3 regions of the Chitinibacter sp. ZOR0017 genome follow, and region 3 is predicted to be linked to each of the others. Evidence: predicted binding sites of a transcription regulator. Region 3 holds the regulator's gene; each other region holds the start of a gene.

Region 1 (5,688 bases), on a different contig from region 3:
TGGCCGATGCCATCAGCCAGTAAGATGTGCAGCGCCTGCCCAGGAGTACGAGCCGCAGCAATTAGGTCGCCCGAGAGACTTTCGGCCGCTGAGAGCCAATATTGGAACTGTGGATCGGCCAAACGCTCTGAGTTAACCATTTGATCCATCAAATGGCGTACAACGCGCTTTTCTTCTTCGGCGCGTTCGTAGTAATCAGCCAGAGTTTTGGATTGCTCGCGGACCTGGCGGTTCAGTTCCAGCGTGCGGCCTACGGCCTTGAGTTTGGCCTCCAGCACGCGGAAATTGACGGGTTTATTGATATAGTCGTCGGCACCGCGCTCAATGGCATCAGCCAGCGCGTTTTCTTCCCCAACCCCGGTTACGAAGACGATAGGCACCCAAGTAGCGCCCGCTTCGGCCTTAATCACAACCGCTGCTTCTGGGCCCGACATGATGGGCATCATCACATCCATCAGCACCAGATCGGGGCGAGTTTGACGCCAGACTTCAATAGCCTCTTGGCCATTACGGGCCAGAATAGCTTGATGGCCTAGCGCTTCAACAAATCGGGAAATTAAAAGAAGAATAGCTTCGGTGTCGTCGACGACCAGAATTTTCATCTGTTTGGTCCGCAGTCTTTAGCGGATGGTAAAGATTTTACCAAAACATGCGATTTCGAGAACTTGCTTCACGGTATCGCGGCAGTTAACCAAGGCCAGCGTTTTGCTCGCAGCTGCAATTTTCTCTTTCAACAGCAAGAGCATCCCTAGCGCTGAACTATCCAGATAGTTGACGTTTTGAAAATCCACGAGGACTTCTTTGATGTCTGGATTGGCGATGATGGATTCACAGACCTGTCTAAATTCACGATGCGCACTGAAGTCGAATTGACCAGACAAGATCACACGACCGACATTGCCTTCAATTTGAACCGTAGGAGTCATTCTTACACCAACCTTTAGCAGATTTCATTCATCAAATCAGGCTACAGAATTACTATTCCGCAGTCATGCCTAATCAGTCTTGTTCTAACACATTAGTGCCGTCAGGCAATCGAGGCAAGCAAATCTTGAAGTTACTCCCCATTTTCGGGGCTGAGGTAACAGTCACTTCCCCACCATATGCCTTAACCATATTTCTTACAATCGCCAAGCCCAAACCCGTACCACCTTTCTTAGTCGTGAAAAAGGGCTCAAACAAGCGTGGTAAAACGTCAGCCGCGATCCCTTCCCCATAATCAACCACTTCCAACTGCCAGCTAGCATCAGAGCCTATCAAGCGACAAAGCACCTCGCCATCCACTACAGATGCCTGGCAGGCATTTTCCAAAAGATTCATGATTGCACCGCTTAGCTCTTTATGATTCGCCGCAACCATTGCGAATAATTGCGGCACATCTGCAGTCAAACGGAGCCCCTTGGGCTCGTAAATCGACCGTACTTCGGACACCGCCTCATGAATCACATCAACCAGATTGACTGTACTAATTTGCTGCGGCGTACCCCTAACAAATTGCAGCATGTTTTGCACCAACACCTCAAGTCGACCCAGCCGTTCATTGGTTTTGGCTGCAAATTTTAGACGATCTTCGTCTCGCAGTTCTGGACGTTGCAAATGGCCGGTATAGAGCAATGCCGCAGCCAATGGCGTTCTCAGTTGATGCGCAAGACCTGCCGCCATTTGCCCCATGGCAGCTAAACGGCCCTGACGCTCAAGCTCGGCCCGCATCTGAATGGTTGTAGTGACATCATGCAAGAGTACCAACTCTACGCCTTCCTCGGGCACCTGCACCTGCTCAATTCGCACATAGCCCGACTCACCGACATCACCAAATTGCCAAACATCGGACTCAACCAATTTCAAGCGATCACTCAGTACGTTTTGCCATTTGCTCCCAAGCGCTACTGCACCCAACAGCTCGAAACCACGCTGATTGCAACTTACAATTTCACCAGCTGAGTTCACTTCCAACACACCCGCCGGAAGCTTCTCTAGCAACAAACTGAGCCTTCGTGACAACACTGCCTTTTCTTCGTATTGTTTTTTTAGATGCCCATTCGCAACAGCTAACTGCTCGGTCAATGAAGCAACGTCACGCTGCAGCTCAGCATAAGCATTTGATAATTGACGAGAAGCCTCGGTAAAAAGCGTGAAAGCTTCTTCCAGCTCCTTGGGATTCATTGTCTGCAGGCTTTGCTCCACCAGAAACCTTCCTTGTTGCTTTGGGATTTTTGCATTATAAATGGCTTAATTGCGACGGCCATGCTTACTGAGTTGATCAAATTCAGCATCGTGCAAAAGAGGTTAATTTAATCAGTTACCCTTCATTTTTTTGCCCATGCGCCGATACCTGCTAGCTAAATTCAACGTGCGAATTATGGAGCCTTGTCGTGTCAGACCTTCTCAAAAATATTGATGCCAGAACCAAGCTTGCCGGCACAAACAAACTGGAGATTCTGCTGTTCACACTGGGCTTAGATCAGCGATCAGGCCGGCGTGAAACCTTCGGGATCAATGTGTTCAAAGTACGCGAGGTAATGCGTACGCCTGATATCACTCAGGCCCCTGATATGCCATCTTCGGTTGAGGGCATGGTGAGCCTACGAGGCGCACTTGTACCAGTGATTGACTTGGCCCGTTACGCCGGCATCCAAACTGAAAGCCGCCCAGATATTATGATTGTGTCTGAATACAACGGCCACACGCAGGGGTTTTTGGTTGAAGCTGTAGACACTATTCTGCGGCTTGACTGGTCCGTGATGCGTGTCCCCCCTGACATGCTTACCGTTCAAATGGGCGGACTGGTTACAGCTGTAACCGAATTGGAAAATGGCAAGCTAGTGATGATGCTGGATGTGGAAAAGGTGCTTGCTGAAACCACACAAAACAGTAACCGCGTCGATACCACCACCGTTATCCAGAACCAAAAAATCGTTAATAAAACGGTGTTTTTCGCCGATGACTCACTGGTTGCTCGCAGCCAGATTGAGCAAACGCTAGATGCCATGAACATTCACCACGCCCATGCCATCAACGGCAAGCGGGCTTGGGAAGAGTTGCTGCGGATTGCCCAAGCGGCAGAAATTCAGGGTGTTGCAGTGAAGGATCTGATCCACCTCGTGCTCACTGACGTTGAAATGCCCGAAATGGATGGTTATATGTTAACCAAACAGATTAAGAGCGACCCACGTTTTGCGGGCATTCCGGTGCTGATGCACTCATCACTATCGGGCCTTTCGAATCAAAAACTGGGACAGTCAGTGGGTGTCGATGGTTATGTAGCCAAATTTGAACCACATAAACTGTCCCAAAGCATCGCCAACTTCCTGTTGCGTGACGTCGATAATTAAGCCGAATAACTGGAGCAAGCTATGAGCAAATCAGAACAAACCAATCTGCTTGAAACAGTTGACGCACGCACCAAATTAGCAGGCTCCAACAAAATGGAGATCCTACTGTTTACTTTGGGTACACGTGAAATATTCGGTATCAATGTATTCAAAGTACGTGAAGTATCGCAAACGCCCAAAATCACCAAAACACCCAATATGCCCCATGGGGTGGAAGGTGTACTTTCACTGCGCGGAAATATCATTCCAGTTATTGCGCTGTCGCGGTTTGTTGCCACCCAAGAGAAACCAGTCGGCGATACCACTAGTACCATGATCGTGACTGAGTTCTCAAAACACACTCAGGCCTTCTTGGTTCATGATGTCGATCGCATCATTCGGGTCGACTGGGACAAGGTTCGCGCTCCAGAAAGTATGCTTGCTGGCAATCAGGCAATGATCACAGCCATTACTGAGCTACCGGATGGCAAGCTGGTATCAATTTTGGACGTAGAGCAGATTCTCGCGACAGTGATTGGTGAACCAATTGTTCCCGATCTGCCTAAGTCGCATATCAGCTCGGATACTTTCATGTTCTTTGTTGATGACTCACTAGTGGCGCGCAAAGAAATTGTCAGTGTCCTGGATAAGATTGGCGTTAAATACCATCAGGCTAATAACGGCAAAGAGGCATGGGACAAGTTGCAGAATTTAGCTAACCGTGCAGTTCATGATGGTGAGTATCTAAAAGACAAGCTGAAGTTAATCCTTGTCGATGCGGAAATGCCTGAAATGGATGGCTATGTACTCACGAAGCATATTAAATCAGATCACCGTTTCCAAGGCATTCCGGTGGTAATGCATTCATCACTTTCATCCAATGCCAATAGAGCAATGGGTGCCAGTGTAGGCGTTGATGCCTATGTGGCAAAATTTGACCCGATTATTCTGGCAGACACTTTGGTCCCATTGCTTGCCAGCTAAATAGAAATTCACCTCTCAGTTTTTTGAATGCGCCTACAACGCAGAATGGAGTAAGTTATGGCAGATCAGAACATGCGTTTTCTCGTGGTGGATGATTTTTCCACCATGCGTCGCATTGTGCGCAATCTCTTGAAAGAACTTGGTTTCACCAATGTGGATGAAGCTGAAGATGGTCAAGTTGCGTTACACAAACTGAAAAATGGCCAATTTGAATTTGTCGTAACTGATTGGAATATGCCCAATATGACTGGCATCGAATTGCTTAAAGCAATTCGTGCAGATGCTCAGCTCAAGCATCTACCAGTTTTAATGGTTACCGCAGAGGCAAAGAAAGAGAACATCATTGAAGCCGCAACAGCGGGAGCGAGTGGTTATGTTGTTAAACCATTCACTGCAGCCACGCTGGATGAGAAGCTCAAGAAAATCTTTGCCAATATGGGCAAATAACAATCCATCAGACAAAACAAATCGCAGGAGAACACTGTGAGTGATCCAGCAATCCAAGGCGGAGATTCCGCTGATCTTGAAGCGTTATTTGACAGCATTGTCTCAGCAAATCACACCGAGGCAGCGCCTGCAAACGCCCCAGTGACAGCCGCAGTCGCTGAAGAACAACAGCAAACTGCATCAAGCAATGCGGAAATGGTTGAGCCTGCGAAATCTATGTTTTCGCATATTGGTCACCTGACGCGCAAACTGCACGACACACTGCGTGAACTCGGCCTCGATAAATCGCTAGAAACAGCGGCAAGTTCAATTCCTGATGCACGCGACCGCTTGTCTTACGTCGCCACTATGACTGAACAAGCTGCAGAAAAAACACTCAATGCATTGGACGTGGCCAAACCGTTGCAAGATGCCATTCTTGAGCAGTCGCAACAGTTGAGCCAAGAGTGGGATCGTTTTTTTGCTAAGCAACTCTCGGTTGATGAGTTTAAGGCTTTGGTTGAAAAAACTCACCAGCACCTCAAAGACACCACGCAAAAATCAGAGCAAGTCAGCAATCAGATGCTGGAAATCATGATGGCGCAAGACTTCCAAGATCTGACCGGCCAAGTGATTAAAAAAGTTCTGGTCATGGCCAAAGATATGGAGTCACAGCTGCTGGACTTTCTTTTAATGTTCAGCCCCAATGCGGGCAAGCCCGATGAATCGAGCAGCCTCCTTAACGGCCCAGTCGTGAAATCTGAAGGGCGTACCGATGTCGTTACCAACCAAGAACAGGTCGATGACCTGCTGGAAAGCCTCGGCTTCTAATTGAAGCATATAGAAGGAGAATATCATGAGTGATTTTGCCGGCATGGAAGACCTGCTACAGGATTTTCTGACTGAGTCGTCAGAGCTCCTGTCCGAAGTGGATAATAAGCTTGTTGAACTGGAAAAACGTCCGGAT
Region 2 (5,688 bases), on a different contig from region 3:
ACGGTGCTGATCGCCAATGCCTACGGCATTTTTGGCGTTTATAGCCTGCGCGAAGTGTATGAGTTTCAGCGATTCTGGGCGATGGGCAGCGGCCGTGATTACGCGATTGGGGCCATGCATGCGCTGTATGACACGCTTGATGCCGCAGCTTTGGCCAAAGCGGGCATCGAGGCCGGCTGCGCCTTTGATGTGAGCTCAAGCCTGCCGATGACCAGCTATCAGCTCACCGAGCAGCTGGGCTAGCCGGCCGCAAGCCGGCTGTGGGCTTCGGGTATAATGCGCGGCAATCCAGATTAATCCGATATTTAGGTTGTAGTGATGAAAGATGTTTTGGAACGCTTCCTGTTTGACAACGCGCCAGTTCGTGGCGAACTGGTGCAGCTGGAAGCCACCTATCAGGAAGTGCTCAATCGCCATGATTACCCAGCCATTTTGCGCGAGCGTCTGGGCGAGCTGATGGCGGCTGGCGCTTTGCTGTCGGCGATGCTGAAATTTGATGGCACGCTGATTATGCAAATGCACGGCCCCGGCGCTTTGCAGCTTTTGGTGGTGGAAGTAACTAGTGAGAAAACCCTGCGGGCGACTGCGCGCTGGGATGCCGAGAAGATCGCGGCCGCACCGAGTGATTGGTCGATTGCCGAGTTACTGGGCGGTGGGCGCTTCTTTATTACCCTTGATCCACGCGTGGGTGAGCCGTATCAGGGCGTGGTGGGCATGCAAGCGGGCCAGACTGTAGCGCAGATTATCGAGCATTACATGACCCATTCCGAGCAGCTGGATACCCGGCTGTGGCTCGCCTGCCAAGATGGCATGGCCGCCGGCATGATGCTGCAAAAAATGCCCGCACAAGACGATGCCGAGCAAAGCTGGGAACACTTGGTGACCCTGGCCGACACGGTCAAGCACGAAGAGCTCTTGCAATTGCCACCGCGTGAAACGCTGTATCGCCTGTTCCACGAAGACAGTGTGCGCGTATTCGAGCCGGCAACGCCGCGCTTCGCCTGCACCTGTTCGCGTGAGCGCGTAGGCGGCATGATCAAGCTGATGGAGCGCCCAGAAGTGGATGAGCTTTTGGCCGAACGTGGCCAAGTGCATGTGGTGTGCGATTTCTGCGGCAAGGAATACGGCTTTGATGCCGTTGATGTCGGGGCGCTGTTTTCCACCCACGAAGCCCCGGGTAGTACCGCGATCCAATAATGGGTATGTCTTGCTGGTCCTTGATTATAAAGCGCTAGCAGCCAATACCCCTCAGAGAATAACCGGCCGCTTGGCCGGTTTTCTTTTGTGGGGCAGCCTGTCGCGGAATGCGTGCAAAGATTTTTCTTTCAAGATTTAAAGTATTTTGTCAAGTTGCCGATAGCGCTGATGATGAGGTGTTTCCCCGCCTGAGGTGTTTGCGCTATGCAAATTACGACAAACGTGCCCGCGCTGAATACGCAGCGCCACCTGGCCCAGTCCGGTACCGGTCTGAGTCAGGTCTTGTCACGTCTGTCGTCTGGCCTGCGCATCAACTCCGCCAAGGATGACGCGGCCGGCTTGGCGATTTCCAGCCGGATGGAGTCGTTGATTCGAGGCGATCAGCAAGCTGTGCGCAATATGAATGATGGCGTTTCCTTATTGCAGACCGCCGAAGGCGCGATGAGTAATGCCGCCGATGTTGTGCAGCGCATTCGTGAGCTAGGCGTGCAAGCCGCCAACGGCAGTTTGTCGGGCTCGGATCGACAAGCCTTGCAGGCTGAGGCGAATCAACTGCTGCAAAGCCTGAGTACGCAAGCGCAGAATGCCGAATTTAACGGCCAAAAAATCTTTGCCCAATCGGAAAGTAGCTTGGGGGGCGATGCGGCCCGGCGCGGCATTATTGATGGCTTGAAAATGGGCTGGCTGGAAGAAGCCGAAACCCGGATTACCAATCTACTGGGCATTACCGCCGATGGTGTTGATCTGAATATCGTCTTTGAGCCACCGGCAGGCTCGGGCCTGAGCAATGTAGCGGGCGGCGCTGCAGCGGCCGTCGGTAGTACAACCGGTACGGCCGACGCCAATGGCAAAACCCTGAATATGTTCCTCTGGATTGACCCTGAGGATTTCAAACCGCCCAACCTACCTGATGGCGGTGGCGTGGCAATGGGCAATGGCACGGTGTATAGCGACCGGATTATTGCCCATGAAATGGTGCATGCCGTCATGGGGCGTACCATGAACTTTGCCCCCATGGATACGTGGTTCAAAGAAGGGATGGCCGAATTCATCCACGGTGCCGATGAGCGTCTGTTTGCCGACACCTCGGGCGGCACCAGTACGGCGGTGGCCTTAAGCTATAAAACCAACCCCGCCAGCGGCTCGGCGGTGTATAGCGGCGGTTATCTGGCGGTGCGTTATATGCATCAGCAAATTAAAGCCGCCGGAGGGGAGGGGATCAAAGACATCATGACCTACCTCAGTAAAAATACCGGCTCTACCCTCGATCAGGCGCTTACCAATGCTAGCCATGGCGCCTTTGCCAGCTTTAATGATTTTGATAGCAAATTTCTCGCCGCTGCGGCCACGCCGGCCCTGTTTACCAATCTGGGCGTGAACCTTACCAATGCCGATACCGGCGCATTGGGCGGTGCCGATGTGGATGGCAAAGCGCCGCTGAGTAGTACCGACGTATTTAAAGATCAAGGGACGCAATTTAATAAGCAGGTGCTCAAGGGCTTTAAGCAGGTATGGGCGGCGGGCACGACTGGCATTGATGTGCAGGGCGCAACGGGGCTAAAAGAAACGACCTTCCAGGTGGGTAATGGGGCCGGGCAAAAAATCACCGTGCAGTTTGGCGGGATGAGTGCCAAAAATCTGGGGCTGGATGATATCGATCTGGTGAAGCTGCCCACGCTGGCGATCGCCCATGCTGATGAAGCGCTCGATTATATTAATGGCGAGCGGGCCAAGGCTGGCGCTAATTTATCGCGCTTGCAGTCGGCGATTAATAATGTCAGCAACACCATTGAAAACAATAGCGCGGCGCGCTCTCGTATCCGCGACACCGACTACGCGCAGGAAACGGCCAATCTCACCCGCCAGCAAATACTGCAACAAGCCGGCACAGCCATGCTGGCACAAGCCAATAGTTTGCCGCAGCTGGCCCTGTCACTGCTACGTGGCTAAGCCTTGTGATCTGCAATAAAAAACCGCCCTGAGGGGCGGTTTTTTATTAGCTGCCGCGCGGTTACTGCGCGGCTTGCAGTGATTTGCTCACAATCTCGTAGGTGTCGGATGACAAACCTTCGTGCGCGCGGATCCGCTCCAGCTCTTGCTTCATCAGCGACTGGCGTTGCGGTTCGACCTTGGTCCAGCGATTAAAGCTGCCAGCCAGGCGCGCGGCCACTTGCGGGTTGATGGCATCGAGCTCAATGATTTTGTCGGCGGCAAAAGCATAGGCATAGCCATCCGCGGCATGGAAATGCTGCAAGTTCAGGCTGCAGAATGAAGTGAGTAAGGCCCGGACTTTATTCGGGTTTTTCAGCGAGAAGGCCGGATGAGCCAGCAGGCTTTGCACGCGGTTTAAGGCGCCTGGGCGGCGGCTGGTGGCCTGCAGAGCAAACCATTTATCCATCACCAGCGCATCATCGTGCCATTGCTGGGCAAAATCGGCCAATTGCGCTTCGCCGCCGTCGCGATTGACCAGCGCCTTGAGTGCGGCCAGCCGGTCGGTCATATTGTCGGCTTTGCGATATTGCTCGGCCAGTAGGCTGCCGATCATGGCTTCATCGAGCTCAGCGAGGTAATCAAGGCAGACGTTTTTCAGGCTGCGGCGCGCTACTTGCTCGCCGTCGTAGCGATACGGGCTACCGTCATTCAGCTGTTGATAGTGGGCCAATAGCTCTTGGCGCAGTTCACGCGCGAGCTGCTGTTTCAGGCTGCTGCCCACCAGCGCCAGGCGGCTAGGGTCGACGGCTTCCAGTTGCTCGAGCAGGTATTTTTCATCCGGTAATTCCAGCATCAGTGCGACCAATGCTGGGTCCAGCTTACTATTGAGCACCTTGCGATAGGCTTCAATAAAGTTGGCCGGTGCCAGTAGCGGCTGTTCGGCCGGCTGGCGATACAGTTGCAGGATCAGTTTGACCGCCAGCTGGTTCGCCGCTTCCCAACGGCCAAAGGCATCACTGTCGTGTGCCATCAGGAACAGCAGCTCTTCATCGCTGTACGCGTAGTCGAGCACCACGGGTGCGGAAAATTCGCGCAACAGCGATGGCACCGGCGGGCAGGGTACGTTGATAAAGGTGAAGCTTTGTTCGGCTTCGCGCAATTCCAGTACCCGCGTTGGCGCGCCGGCGGTGGCTTCACCGGCGAGTTGCAGCGGCAAGTCTTGTCCGCGGCGATCAATCAGACCGACGGCAACCGGAATATGGAATGGCAGCTTCTGGCTTTGGCCCGGTGTGGCCGGGCAGCTTTGACGCAGGGTGAGGGTATAGCGCTGCGCGCCCGCATCATAAGCCCCGCAGGCCGATACCCGGGGGGTGCCAGCCTGACTGTACCAGCGTTCAAACTGGGTCAGGTCGACTTGATTGGCATCGGCCATCGCGGCGCGGAAATCATCGCAGGTGACCGCCTGCCCATCGTGGCGCTTAAAGTACAGATCCATCCCTTTGCGGAAACCGTCGCGGCCAAGCAGGGTTTCGTACATGCGTACGATTTCGCTGCCTTTTTCATACACGGTGAGGGTGTAGAAATTATTGATTTCCAGATATTCATCCGGGCGGATGGGGTGTGCTTGCGGGCCCGCATCTTCGGCAAACTGATGCGTGCGTAGCACGCGCACATTGTGAATCCGCTGTACGGCGCGCGAGCCGATGTCGCTGGAAAACTCTTGATCGCGGTAAACGGTCAGGCCTTCTTTCAGGCTAAGCTGGAACCAATCCCGACAGGTGACGCGGTTGCCAGTCCAGTTGTGGAAATACTCATGCGCTACCACGGCATCAATGCCGTCAAAGTCGGCATCGGTGGCGGTTTCCGGCTTGGCCAACACGTATTTAGTGTTGAAGATATTCAAGCCCTTGTTTTCCATCGCGCCCATATTAAAGTCGGAAACGGCCACGATCATGTAAGTATCTAGATCGTATTCAAGGCCGTAGCGGCTTTCATCCCAGGCCATGGCTTTTTGCGCTGCGGCCAGGGCATGATGGCATTTATCCAGATCGCCCGGCTCGACATAAATCTCGATGTTGACCGTACGGCCGGATTGCGTGGTGTGTGTCCCGGCCAGGTGCACCAGCTTGCCGGCGACCAAGGCAAACAGATAAGCCGGCTTTTTGAATGGGTCTACCCATTTCACCCAGTGACGGTTTTTGTCTAGGGTGCCGCTGCCCACGCGATTGCCATTCGAGAGCAGGACCGGGTACTTGCTCTTATCCGCAATAATGGTGGTGGTGAATTTGGCCATCACATCGGGGCGGTCGAGGTAATAGGTAATCTTGCGAAAGCCTTCGGCTTCACACTGGGTAAAGAAATTGCCATTGCTCTGATACAGGCCCATCAAGCTGGTGTTGTTGGCTGGATCAATGGTGGTGGTGATTTCCAGAATGCCATCTTCCGGCATCTGGGTAATCGTGAGCAGATCGGCTTGCGCCTGATAAGCGCTGGCGGGCAGGGTGGCGCCATCGAGCTTAATGGCATCCAGTTGCAATGCTTCGCCATGCAAAACCAGCG
Region 3 (5,688 bases):
GCTGGGTGGCCAGGATCAGGTGAATACCGGCGGCGCGGGCTTTTTGCGCCAGCCGCGCGATCAGCTCTTCGATTTTCTTGCCCGCTACCATCATCAAGTCGGCAAATTCATCAACCACCACCACGATAAACGGCAGGTGCTCCAGCGGCTCGGGATTATCTGGCGTAAGCGTGAACGGATTGGTGAGTTTCTGACCGGACTTGGCGGCGTCGCGCACTTTCTGGTTGTAACCGGAAATATTGCGTACGCCCAGCGCGCTCATTAGCCGGTAGCGTTTTTCCATCTCGGCCACGCACCAATTCAAGGCGTTGGCCGCCAACTTCATATCGGTGACCACCGGCGCCAGCAAATGCGGAATGCCGTCGTAAATCGACAGCTCCAGCATTTTCGGGTCGATCATGATAAAGCGCACATCTTCGGGCGTGGCTTTGTAGACCAGCGACAGAATCATCGCATTCACGCCCACCGATTTACCCGAACCAGTGGTACCGGCCACCAGCATATGCGGTGCTTTGGCCAGATCAGTCACAATCGGTTTGCCGGTGATGTCTTTACCCAGTACCAGGGTCAATTTGCTATTGGAGGCCTGATAAGGCTCGCTGGACATAATTTCGGCTAGCCGGATCATTTGCCGGGTCGGGTTGGGTAATTCCAGCCCCATATAGGTTTTGCCCGGAATGGTCTCCACCACGCGAATCGACACCAGCCCCAATGCACGGGCTAGGTCTTTCATCAGATTCACAATCTGCGCGCCTTTCACCCCTACCGCCGGCTCGATTTCATAGCGGGTAATCACCGGACCCGGGTAGGCCGCGACGACTTTGACTTCGACATTGAAGTCCGCCAGCTTGCGCTCGATCAGCTGGGAAGTGAATTCCAGCGTTTCCTTGCTAATGGTTTCCTGTGCTTGGGGCGCCGGGGTGAGCAGGCTTAAAGCGGGTAAATCACCTTCGCTGACGATAGGTTGTACGACTTTGCGTGGGGCGGGTGGTGGCGGTGGCGGCAGCTCATCTTCGGCAAAGAGCATTGGCTGCGCCGCCTGCCGGGCTTGTTCGGCCTGCAGCTTTTCTTGTTCTTTCTTTTCGCGTTCGAGTTTTTTCGCCACCGGCACTTCGGCCGGGGCTTGGGCAATAATCAGCGGGGCTTTGTCATCTTGTTTCTTTTTCGCGGCTTGCACTTGCTCTTCACGGGCGCGCTTGGTCATGCGACCGATCCGGCGGTCGTGGGCGGCTTGGATGCCATCGGCCACTTTCAGCGCAGCCCATTCGATGGCTGCACCGAGGTTTTCCATAAGATTAAGCCATGAGAGCCCGGTAAATAGCGATACGCCCAGCCCAAAGCTGGCGAACAGCAGCATGGTGGCGCCACTAAAGCCAAAATTCGCCATCAGCCAGCCGCCCAAGCTAAGCCCCAGAATGCCGCCCGGTTTGTGCGGTAACTCCAGTGTGAGGCTATGCAGGCGCAGCGCTTCCAGGCTGCTGCTGGAGAGTAGAATAAACACAAAGCCAATGCAGGCCAGCAAGACCACCGGGCGTGATGACTCGGTGACTCGGTCAATCCGTCGGTAGCCCCATAAGATCGCTGCCACCAGAAAGAGCGTCCACCACCAAGCTGAGACGCCGAAGGTATAGAGCAACACATCGGCTAGCCAGGCGCCAAACGCGCCGCCGCGATTGTGGATCATGGCCTCGGTGGCGCTGTGTGACCAGCCCGGATCCGAGCGGTGGTAGCTGGTGAGGGCGAGCAAAACAAAGCCCAGCAGTACCACTAGCAGCAGCCACCAAGACTCGCGCAGTAAATTGGCCACGGGCGCAGGCAGGGCCGGCCGGGTCGAGACATTGGGGACGTTTTTCTTGCGAAACAGGGGCATGGTGTGGGGCTGATGGACAAACGCTTTCGCGATTATAACGGCTGGGCTGCGCACTGCAGCAGAAAAGCGACTAATGCGGCATATTTATCTGTCTTGGGCGTGTCAGCTGCGGCGGCGAGGGGCTTTATTGCAAAAAACGCGCTTGCCAGGCTTGGTATTGCGCGTAAACCTGCGCATTGAGCAGCTCTTTATCCGGCTGGCTGGCCGGATCGATCGGGGCGAACACGTGATAATGCACCACCCGGTTGCGACTAGTGCTAATGCGCCAGATTTTTTGCAGCAGGGTTTCGCCCGGCCCCCATTCAAAATCGGCCTGCGCCTCGTGGTGCAAAAATACGGGTAGCAGCGGCACGCCAGTGGCTTGTGCGGTGACAAACGCGCCGTGTAGAAAGCGCGGCGCCAGCCAGCGGCCTTTGCAGCCGCCTTCTGGGTAGAGCGCAATATTGTGCCCAGCTTGCACCGCAGCGATCAGCGCCTGCTGTGCCGCTTGGCGCGAAGCTTTGCTTTCCCGCTCCACAAACAGCGTACCGGCCGCGGCGGCAATTCGCCCGACCAGCCACCAATCGCGCACCTCGTATTTGGCCAAGCTGCGCACTGGAAACAGCGCCGGAATTCCGACGTCTTCCAATGCGGAGGGGTGATTGGCGATCAGGATAAATTGCGCCGGCAGTGGCCCGGGGTAGTGCTGATGCAAACGTAATTGCACCCCCAGCGCGCGCACAAAACAGCGGCACCAGCTATGAAATAATGTGGGGTATAGGTGGCTAAGCCAGCGCTGGGGCAGCATTGCGAGCAATACCATCAGCAGGGTAAAGAATAGTAGATCAAGCCAGCCGAGTAAGCGCCAGCTGAGGAGCAGCAAAGTCTGCATGGCTTGCCCCGCGATGGGTGGGATAAGCTGACTATAGCGGCTGGCTGGCCGCTTTGCCGCGAGGCAGTAGGGGTGGGGTAAGTGGGGCTGGGGTATTGCGCTAAAAGTCTTGATGGGTAATGCTTTTAGAATAATACCTGCCCGGGTATTAGTGGTGCAGGAAACCTGCCAGCTTGTTTTCGAGTAGGCGCGGATTTTCGCCATTGGCGATGGTCACCAGCCCCTCGGCCACCATTTCACGTCGGCGCACTTCCAGCATCACATAATGCTTGAGCTTATTGGCGATCGGCAGCAGCAATAAGTTGGCCGCTCCCACGCCGTAGATGGTGGCCACAAAGGCCACGGCAATCCCGGCGCCCAGTTTGGATGGGTCGGTGAGGTTTTCCATCACGTGAATCAGCCCCAGTACCGCGCCCAAAATCCCGAAGGTGGGGCTGTAGCCGCCGGCGGACTCCCAGATTTTGATCGCGGCGCGGGCTTGGTCTTCGTAGGCATCGATATCCAGCTCCAGCGCGCGGCGCACGGTATCGGGCTCGGCGCCATCCACCACCATGGTGAGGCCGCGTTTCACAAACGGATCTTTTTCGCTATTGACGTAGGCTTCAAGCGCGAGCAAACCACCGCGACGAGCCTGCTGGCCCCAATTCATCAAGGTGGCGAGGATTTTGCGAAAATCCATATTCGGGGGGATAAAAATCCAGCGCAGCATTTTGATGCCGGCGACGAAATGGCGCATTTCGGTTTGCAGCATCACCGCTCCGGTGGTGCCACCGATCACGATCAGAAAGGCGGTAAATTGCACCAACGAGCCAATGTGCCCGCCTTCCAGCCAGTGGCCAAGCACAATGGCCGTCAGGCCGAGGATGATGCCAAATACACTGATTTTATCCATTTAACTCAGCCAGTCTTTGAGTTTGCTGCGCAAACGGGCCACCGCTTGCGCATGCAGTTGGCACACCCTTGATTCGGAAACGCCCAGTACGGCGCCGATTTCTTTTAGATTCAGCTCTTCGTCGTAATACAGCGCCATCAGCAGTTTTTCGCGCTCGGGCAAGAGGCCAATGGCTTCGATCAGCTGACCGCGAAAACGGCCGTCGCTCAGAATATCGATGGGGTTGGCTTTGTGATCGGCAGCATACTGATCGAGCTGATCATTATCGCCATCTTCTTCGAAATCTTCGTAATGCACCAGCTGATGGCCGCGGGCTTCGCCCAGCATGGCTTGATAATCGGCCAGCTCAATGCCCAGCTGGCGTGCCACTTCGCCCTCGGTGGGCGCGCGGCCTTGCTGTTGTTCCAGCGCGACAATCGCTTTTTCGATCTCGCGCATGTTTTTGCGCGCTTGCCGCGGGAGCCAGTCGGCGTTGCGCAGCTCATCGAGCATGGCGCCCCGAATGCGCTGGCTGGCAAAGGTTTCAAACAGCACGCCGGCTTCCGGATCAAAATTGCGCGCTGCTTCCATGAGCCCCATCAGGCCAACTTGAATCAAATCATCCACTTCCACGCTGGCCGGCAGCTTGCTCATCATGTGATAGGCAATTTTGCGCACCAAGGGCGCGTGCTGCTGCACGCGATCTTCTTCGCTGCTGCTTTGGGTGCTGCGATAAAGGGAGAGGGCGCGGTGAGCTGACATAAGACGGGTGAATTCAAATCGGCTTTTAGTGTAGCTGACTAATCCGCTTTTGACGAAGTCAGTTGTTGCTCTAATTGCGTCAGTGCGCGGCTCAGCGCTCGCTGCAGACCGGCGGCGGCGGCCTCAGGTTCGGCGCTGGCCAGTGCTTCACGGATCGCCAGCGGGTAGCTAAAGCTTTGCGTGCCGCGATGCAGCTGCAATTGCAGCTCCAGCACTGCGGCCGGCTGAGCCGGATCGCTCACATCGATATAGAGCGCGAGCAATTCGCCCTCCAAAAGCCAGCTGCTGGCGGCGCTGCCGGCGCTGGGCAGCACTTGGGCAAATAAACCGCTGCTGCGCAGCCATTGGCGTAGGTTTTGGCTCAGCTGTACTGGCGGTGGGGCAAGAAAACCGTGGTAGGGGTCGGCCACAAAGCGCTGCGCGGTTTCGCGATAAACCAGTGCGCTATCGCGAAAGGGCGGCGCGGCGCGCAGCTCTTGCACTTGCAGCGCGCCAAAACGGGCACTTTGGGCGCTGCCGGTGCGGCTAGCTTGCAGCAGAAAGTCCTGCCGCTCTGGTGGGGTAGAGCTGCAGGCAGTGCAGCACAGCAGCAACAAACAAAGCAGTTTTTTCATGGCTTAGGCGGCGTGTAACGCGGTGGATATTGATCAAACAGCAGCGAGCTGGGGCGTTGTTTGGCCTGTTCGCTCAGGGCTTTCAGATTGCTACTGGTGGCATTGAGATTATCGATGATTTGCTGCACATCGCCTTCGCGCTGGCCGCTCAGGCGATCTAGCCTAGCGGTAATGGCATCAAGCCGCGCCACGGTTTGGCTTAGCTCCGGCCCCGACAGTAGGCGATCAGCCGATTGGGCGGCGCTGGCCAGATGTCGCGCTGCCTGTTGTAGAGACGGATCAGCCAGCATCGTACCCAGCTGTTGATTGCTGGTGCGCACTTCCTGAATCAGGGCCGAGCTTTCACTGGCAATTTGCGCCAGAGGCAGGCCATTGACGGTGCGTAAGAGCTGGGTGCTTTGCCGGCTGAGATTAGCAGTATCGAGCTGATCAAGTTTGGTGTTGAGGGTGCGTAACGTCTGGTTAAAGAGCCCGATGGATTCATTCAGATCCAGTCGCTGCATTTTGGCCATCAGATCTTGGGCACTGCTCACCAGCTGATTCACCGTGCTATTGGCCGAGGGGATATATAAATTTTCGGGTTTCCACTGAATGGGCAGGGGCGGATTATCACGCGGGTTTTCGTAATCGATTTCCAGATAGCTGGTGCCGGTAAGGCCCTGCGGCGAAAGTTTAACCCGCAAGCCTTTGCTGATTTCGC

The links. The regulator FliA, encoded in region 3, starts transcription of late flagellar genes. The targets are predictions, from matches to a motif close to GCTAAAGNTNNNNNNNNNNCNGCCGATAAT.
Region 1: a site for FliA is predicted at 2,304-2,333, ahead of L991_RS08365 (chemotaxis protein). Genes of this name have one in related genera too.
Region 2: a site for FliA is predicted at 1,332-1,361, ahead of L991_RS10625 (flagellinolysin). Genes of this name have one in related genera too.

The regions. Positions count from the first base shown of each region.
Region 1 covers NZ_JTLG01000021.1:299,647-305,334, forward strand. The annotation lists gene L991_RS08350 (SpoIIE family protein phosphatase) at 1-602, opposite strand, end outside; gene L991_RS08355 (STAS domain-containing protein) at 621-926, opposite strand; gene L991_RS08360 (PAS domain-containing sensor histidine kinase) at 1,000-2,184, opposite strand; gene L991_RS08365 (chemotaxis protein) at 2,373-3,332, shown strand; gene L991_RS08370 (chemotaxis protein) at 3,354-4,295, shown strand; gene cheY (chemotaxis response regulator CheY) at 4,353-4,742, shown strand; gene cheZ (protein phosphatase CheZ) at 4,779-5,552, shown strand; gene L991_RS08385 (chemotaxis protein CheA) at 5,578-5,688, shown strand, end outside.
Region 2 covers NZ_JTLG01000030.1:13,228-18,915, forward strand. The annotation lists gene L991_RS10615 (MFS transporter) at 1-243, shown strand, start outside; gene hslO (Hsp33 family molecular chaperone HslO) at 319-1,197, shown strand; gene L991_RS10625 (flagellinolysin) at 1,402-3,147, shown strand; gene pepN (aminopeptidase N) at 3,209-5,688, opposite strand, start outside.
Region 3 covers NZ_JTLG01000002.1:26,079-31,766, reverse strand. The annotation lists gene L991_RS00310 (DNA translocase FtsK) at 1-1,870, opposite strand, end outside; gene L991_RS00305 (1-acyl-sn-glycerol-3-phosphate acyltransferase) at 1,995-2,741, opposite strand; gene L991_RS00300 (flagellar motor protein) at 2,890-3,633, opposite strand; gene L991_RS00295 (RNA polymerase sigma factor FliA) at 3,634-4,374, opposite strand; gene L991_RS16185 (ABC-type transport auxiliary lipoprotein family protein) at 4,413-4,988, opposite strand; gene L991_RS00285 (MlaD family protein) at 4,985-5,688, opposite strand, start outside.